Regions from separate parts of the Sphingomonas agrestis genome, predicted to be linked through region 1. Evidence: predicted binding sites of a transcription regulator. Region 1 holds the regulator's gene; each other region holds the start of a gene.

Region 1 (2,265 bases):
ATAATGCCGCTCGAGGCACTGGCACTGGCGCTCGACCTCGCCGGGCTCGGCGCGCCGGCCTGGTGGCTGACGGCGCGGGCGCTCGACCTGCTGCTGTGGCTGGCGCATGCCACGGCCTCGGCGCCGGGTGCCGTTGCAGCGTTGCCGGCGATGCCCGGCGGGGCGTATGCGCTGATCGTCGTCGGCGGGCTATGGGTGGCGCTGTGGCGGACGCCGGTGCGCTGGATCGGCGCGGCGCCGTTCGCGGCGGGGCTCGCCTGGGCGCTGGCGACGCCGGCGCCCGACCTGCTGGTGACGGGCGACGGGCGGCACCTGGCGATCCGGATGTCGAACGGCGAGATGGCGCTGCTGCGCGACAGGGCAGGGGACTATACCCGCTCGATGCTCGGCGAGAATAGCGGCGCGGAGGAGGATCTTGCGCTGCTCTCCGAGGCGCCGGACGCGCGGTGCAGCCCTGATCTGTGCCTGATCGACGTGCGATCGGGTGTCCGGCGCTGGCGCGTGCTGGCGACGCGGAGCGGGTACCTGGTGCCGTGGCGGGAGATGATCGACCTGTGCGGCAAGACCGATATCGTGGTCAGCGAGCGACGACTGCCGCCGGGCTGCACGCCGCGCTGGCTCAAGCTGGACCGCGAAATGCTGGCCAGAACGGGTGGTGTAGCGATCAGCTTCGCCGATGCGCGGGTTCGCACCGTGCGGCGCGGCACGGCGCATCCCTGGCTAAACCCGTTGACGGTGCAGCCGCCATATGCCGCGCCGTCCCCGCAGCCTGCTCAGTAGCGGCGCAGCAACCCGGCGAGCTTGCCCTGCACCCGGACCTGATCGGGCCGGTAGCGCTGGGCGCTATAGTCCCGGTTCGCGGGGTCGAGCCGGACCATCGCGCCTTCCTTGCGGAAATATTTCAGCGTCGCCTCGGCATCGTCGATCAGCGCGACGATGATCTCGCCGTCGCGCGCGGTCTCGGTGCGGCGGATCAGCGCATAATCGCCGTCGAGAATGCCCGCCTCGACCATCGAATCACCCGCGACTTCGAGCGCGTAATGCTCGCCCGATCCGAGCAGCGCGGCGGGGACGGGGAGCATCGACGCGCCTTCGAGCGCCTCGATCGGCGTACCCGCGGCGATGCGGCCGTGGAGCGGGATCTCGACGACGTCGTTGGCCGGCGACGGCGGCGTTGAGCCGGACGAAATTGACCGCGAAGTTGACGAAGTTGACTGCTCCATCGCGCGCGTCTTGCCCGCCGGCTTGGCGTCGCCGCGCTCGGGCACGCGCAGCACTTCGAGCGCGCGGGCACGATTGGGCAGGCGGCGGATGAACTCGCGTTCCTCGAGCGCGCTGATCAGCCGGTGCACGCCCGACTTCGACTTGAGATCGAGCGCCTCCTTCATTTCCTCGAACGAGGGCGAAACGCCGGTCTCGGCCAGGCGATCGGCAATGAAGCAGATTAGCTCGTGCTGCTTGCGCGTGAGCATCCAGGTCCTCCTAGAACAGATTGGGAACGTTTATGCAATGTTCCCGGCGCTTGTCAAGCGACGTCGAGGATTTCCACCGAGTCGCCGATTTGAGCCGGCGGCGCGCCCCGCGCGCGGACGATCAGGCAGGTCGCGCGGGCGAGCGTACGCAGCATCGAGCTGTCCTGGATCGTGGTGGCGAAGACGCGCCCGTCGCGCTGCTCGGCGCGGAGATAATCGCTGCGATCGCCACTGGCGGGCAGGGGTTCGCCCAGGACCGCCGGGCGGGTGCGCGGCATTGGATCGCCCGCGCCTGAAAGCGCCGCGACCACGGGCCGCACGAAGAGCAAGGTGGTGACGAAGGCCGATACCGGATTGCCGGGAAGCCCGAGCACCAGCGTCTCGCCGAGCCGGCCGGCCATCATCGGCTTGCCCGGACGTAGCGCGACCCGCCAGAAGTCGATCGTCGCGCCGACTGCCTTGAGCGCAGGCTGGACGAGATCGTGGTCGCCGACCGAGGCGCCGCCGCTGGTGACGAGCAGATCGGCGTCGACCGCGCGGAACGCGGCCTCGAGTGCGTCCTGGCGGTCAGGGAGGATGCCTAGGTCGATCAACTCGACGGGCAGCCCGGCGAGTTGCGCGGCGAGCATCAGCCGATTGGTCTCGGGAAGCTGGGCCTCGCCGATCGGCGCGCCGGGCGGGACGAGTTCGTCGCCGGTCGCGGCGAGCGCGACACGGACCTTCCGGGAGACGGCGACCGTCCCGTGGCCCGCGGTGCCGAGCAGCGCCAGCGCGGCCGGGGTGAGGCGATCGC
Region 2 (2,265 bases), 1.6 Mb from region 1:
GTCGCGTCTCGCGTCGAACATACCTTCCTGCGTCATATCCAGATCATGGATGAGGCGTTCGAGGCGGTCGAACCAGCGTGCCGCGCTTGATTGCTTGTTTTTGCGGCCTTTGAGGATGATGTCCTCGAACGTGCCGAAGCCGAGAACTGAAAAATGGCGAGCGCCGTTCTTGTCGTCCTGAAGCATCAGATCGCCAATTGCGGCCTGCCAGTCGCGGTAGATATAGGCTTCCTTGATGCCGAAGGTGATCGCCGTCTGTTTTGCGGTTGCCGCAACCAGATCGCTGGGGATTTCGACACCTGCCTGGCGTCGGAGGATCTCGGCGCAACGCTCGGCCAGATCAAGCTGGTCGGCATCGGAAAGATCACGGGGAGTGAGCGCACCCTTGGTCGCAAGATGGGCCGCCCGCTCGCCGTCGATCAGACTAGCGACATGATTCTTCAGTTGCGGATCGATAGAGTTAATGCGCCAAAGGGCCGAAAGCTCGTCCATCCGCTGCAACTCTACGTGGGTACCGTCCGCTAACGCGGCCTCGAACTCGCCGATCGCCTGCATCTCGACGGAAGCGGAAGCCTGTTGCGGGTCGAGATAACTGCGCTCGCGCCGAATGGCTCTAATCCAGCCTAGCACGGCGGCGATCCGGTACACGGTGCTGATCCGTTTGTACTCCAGAAACGGGATGTTTGGTGCATCAGCAAGCAGGTAGCGCCCCTGCTTTTTCTCCACGATCTCCTGGAGGCGGTACTTCAGGCTTGTCACCGCGTCCTTGAGCGGATCCGAGTATAGCCGCACCAGGTCCTGATGAACTTTTCCAGCCTCTTCCTTGCGGTCGGCGAGTTCGTCCGCGCGTTTCTTTCTCGCCAGGTAGATCGCCATGACAATGTCCCTGGCTACAAGCCCGACAATCACTCCGGCGAGAGTCAGGAGCGAGGCAACGACCGGGGGAGATAGCCAGAGTCCGCCAGCGGCCGCGCTTCCGCTAGCGGCTATCGAATTGCCCATCGCTACGTTCATGGTCTCATCCCCCCGGGGCCACTCTGGAATTCAAGGTGCAGCATGGCGGCGGCGTTCCGACAAGCGCAGAGCTGCACTTCCTGCGACCCACGGATGCCGGGCAGGATGGTGCTCGTGGTCGAGCGGCTTGACGAAACGCTCGCCAGAGCGGAACATAATGGGAACGAACGAGTCGTTGTTCCCTTATGCCAACCGAAGCTGCCTTTGCCGAGACCGATCGCGCGCGCCTGCTTGCTGAGCTGAAGGCGCGCATTGCCGCGCCTGAAGCGAGTGAGGTGCGGCTGCTGCCGTTTGGAATCGAAGCGCTCGATTCGAGGCTTGCTAGTGGTGGGATCGACGGCGGTGGGTTGCACGAGATCGCCGCGGCCTCACCGACGCTGGGAGACGACGCCGCGGCGACCTTGTTCGTCGGGGGACTTGCAGCGCGCTTCGCCGATACGCCGGCGGCGTCCATCGCTTGGGCGCTGACCCGGTTCGACCTGTACGCGCCCGGCCTCGAGCAGGCCGGCATCCCGCCTTCAAAGCTTCTCTATCTGGAGGCGCGGGACGAGACGATGGCGCTTGCCCTCGCCGAGGACTGTCTGCGCCTTGGCAGCTTCGCTGCGGTCGTCGCCGAAGTGAAAGCCGCCGACCAGACCGCAACGCGCCGCCTCCAGCTTGCTGCCGCCGACGGCCACACCCCGATGCTACTGCTGCGCCGCTGGGCCATGGCTGCACGCGATCCGCTGGAAAAACTCTCGGCCGCCTGCACGCGCTGGCGCATCGGCTGCGCGCCCTCGGCCAGGCTTACTTATCCCGGCGTCGGTCGGTCCCGCTGGTCGGTCGAACTCGTCCGGCAGCGCGGCGGCAATCCCTTCTCTCTTATTCTCGAGGCATGCGATGACACGGGTCGCCTCGCTCTACCTGCCGCAGCTCGCGATCGAGCGGCTGCGCCGGTTGCAGCGACCAGCCGCGCCGCCTGAGCGCGCCTGGTCCCCGACGCCGATTCTGCCGCCTGTCGACGATGACCCGGGTGCCTGTTCGGTGCCGCGCGGCGGGAGCTGGCGTCCCGGCGCACGCTGGGCGCGCGACGGCGCCGCGAAAAGTGCCGATATCGAGGAGCAGATCGCTCGCCTTCCCGCGCATCAGCGACCCCCCATGCGCGTGCTCGGCCGGCGATCGGAGCCCGCCGATCCGCCGTTTCGCGCGATGCGGCCGGACGAAGGCGGCCCGGCCGGTGCTGCACTCACGCCGGTCGCGATGCCTTTATCG
Region 3 (2,265 bases), 390 kb from region 1:
TGCTGCGCATCGTCCCGGCCGACGCCCCCAGCTTCCGCATCACCGGCCCCTTCTCCGGTGCGCTGGCCGGGGAGGGCGACAACCTCGTCACCCGCGCCGCCGCGCGCTTCGCCGCGATTTTCGGCGGGGGCGCCCACTCGATCGAACTGGAGAAGCATCTGCCCGTCGCCTCGGGCATCGGCGGCGGCTCGGCCGATGCCGCCGCGACGCTCCGCGCGCTCGCCAGGCTTCACCATGTCGCGCTCGACGACCCGAAGCTGTTCGAGATCGCCGACGCCCTCGGCTCGGATGTCCCCGCCTGCCTGCTCGGCAGGACCGCGATCGGCAAGGGCAGGGGCGAGCAGCTCGAAACCGTCCCCGGCATGCCCGGCACCCCGGTGTTGCTGGTAAATCCCGGCGTCGCGGTCTCGACGGCGCAGGTCTTCGCCCGCTGGGACGGCCAGGACCGCGGCCCGCTGGGATCCGATCCGCTGGCGGGCCGCAACGACCTCGAATCCCCCGCCCGCGCGATTGCTCCGGTGATCGGCGACGTGCTGGAGACGCTCGCCGCCCAGCCCGGCGTCACCCTCACCCGCATGTCCGGCTCGGGCGCCACCTGCTTCGCGCTGTTCGAGAGTGAGGCGGCTCGTGGCAATGCTGCTGCCGCCATCGTACGGTCGGTTTGGTGGTGCGTACAGACCCGGCTGACCTGACCATTTCTTCCCTCGCCCCCGCAGGGAGAGAGGGTTGCGCAGACTTAGGCTCGCGTAGACTTAGGCTCGCGTAGACTTAGGCTCGCAGAGCCTTAGTCGGAGCTGGGTGAGGGGGTGCGGCCACGCAGTGGCCGCGGGGGGGGGGGGGGCCCGCGCGGCGCTTCGCGCCGCTCTGTCCGCAAGCCTAGCTCGAACTGCGTCGAGCGATAACCCGCACTGCGGATCCTGCAGATAGGCATCATAGGCCGCCAAAGCGTCATTGCGGAGCCAGCCTTCGGCGGTGCGGCTGTGGCGCAGGCTATCGCAGATCACTTCTTCCTCGTTTGCGGACGCGGCTTCGGCCTGCGCCGCTTCGTCAGATAGTAACTCGTAAGCGGAGCATCGCATCGCTGTTCTTCTAGTCCCGGGACCCAATGGGTTGGGGCATGGCGTCAATCATATCGCAGCCCTCAGGGGCCGAAAAATATGTAGAAGTTCCCCTCTTGTTCCACGGGAACAAATCCGATACACCCTGCCACACACAAGTTGAACGCACGCGGCAAACCCTTTAGCGACGGGGATACGAAATGGCAGCTACCCTCAAGGTGATCGACGGCAACATGGCAGTATCCACGGACAAGCAGAAGGCGCTCGACGCCGCATTGGCGCAGATCGATCGCGCCTTCGGCAAGGGCAGCGCGATGCGCCTGGGCTCGAAGGAGACGATGCAGGTCGAGGCGATCTCGACCGGCTCGCTCGGGCTCGATATCGCACTGGGCGTCGGCGGGCTGCCGCGCGGCCGCGTCATCGAAGTCTATGGGCCCGAAAGCTCGGGCAAGACCACGCTCGCGCTCCACGTCATCGCCGAGGCACAGAAGAACGGGGGCACTGCCGCGTTCGTCGATGCCGAGCACGCGCTCGACCCGGTCTATGCCAAGAAGCTCGGGGTCAATATCGACGAGCTGATTGTCTCTCAGCCCGATACCGGCGAACAGGCGCTCGAGATCGTCGATACGCTCGTCCGCTCGAATGCGATCGACGTGCTCGTGGTCGATTCGGTCGCCGCGCTGGTGCCGCGTGCCGAAATCGAAGGCGAGATGGGCGACAGCCATGTCGGCCTCCAGGCGCGACTGATGTCGCAGTCGCTGCGGAAGCTAACCGGTTCGATCAGCCGCTCGCGCTGCATGGTGATCTTCATCAACCAGCTGCGCATGAAGATTGGCGTGATGTACGGCAACCCCGAGACAACGACGGGCGGTAACGCCTTGAAATTCTATGCTTCTGTCCGTCTCGACATCCGTCGCACCGGCCAGATCAAGGACCGCGACGAGATCATCGGCAACGCCACCCGCGTCAAGGTGGTCAAGAACAAGGTCGCGCCGCCGTTCAAGCAGGTCGAATTCGACATCATGTACGGCCAGGGCATCTCCAAGATCGGCGAGATCCTCGATCTAGGGGTCAAGGCGGGGATCGTCGAAAAGTCGGGCGCGTGGTTCAGCTATGACAGCATCCGCATCGGCCAGGGCCGCGAAAATTCGAAGACCTTCCTCAAGGAAAATCCCGAGCTCTGCACGCGGCTCGAAACCGCGATCCG

The links. Region 1 encodes LexA, which represses DNA repair genes until DNA is damaged. Its sites were predicted from a motif close to GTTCCNCNCTTGTTCT; they were not measured.
Region 2: RZN05_RS14510 (ImuA family protein) is a predicted target of LexA. The motif match lies at 1,164-1,179, and genes of this name have one in related genera.
Region 3: recA (recombinase RecA) is a predicted target of LexA. The motif match lies at 1,166-1,181, and genes of this name have one in related genera.

The regions. Positions count from the first base shown of each region.
Region 1 covers NZ_JAWJEJ010000001.1:1,526,888-1,529,152, reverse strand. The annotation lists gene RZN05_RS06565 (ComEC/Rec2 family competence protein) at 1-780, shown strand, start outside; gene lexA (transcriptional repressor LexA) at 774-1,472, opposite strand; gene RZN05_RS06555 (molybdopterin molybdotransferase MoeA) at 1,526-2,265, opposite strand, start outside.
Region 2 covers NZ_JAWJEJ010000001.1:3,167,739-3,170,003, forward strand. The annotation lists gene RZN05_RS14505 (hypothetical protein) at 1-876, opposite strand, end outside; gene RZN05_RS14510 (ImuA family protein) at 1,200-1,976, shown strand; gene RZN05_RS14515 (DUF6504 family protein) at 1,894-2,265, shown strand, end outside.
Region 3 covers NZ_JAWJEJ010000001.1:1,135,095-1,137,359, forward strand. The annotation lists gene RZN05_RS04765 (4-(cytidine 5'-diphospho)-2-C-methyl-D-erythritol kinase) at 1-692, shown strand, start outside; gene recA (recombinase RecA) at 1,259-2,265, shown strand, end outside.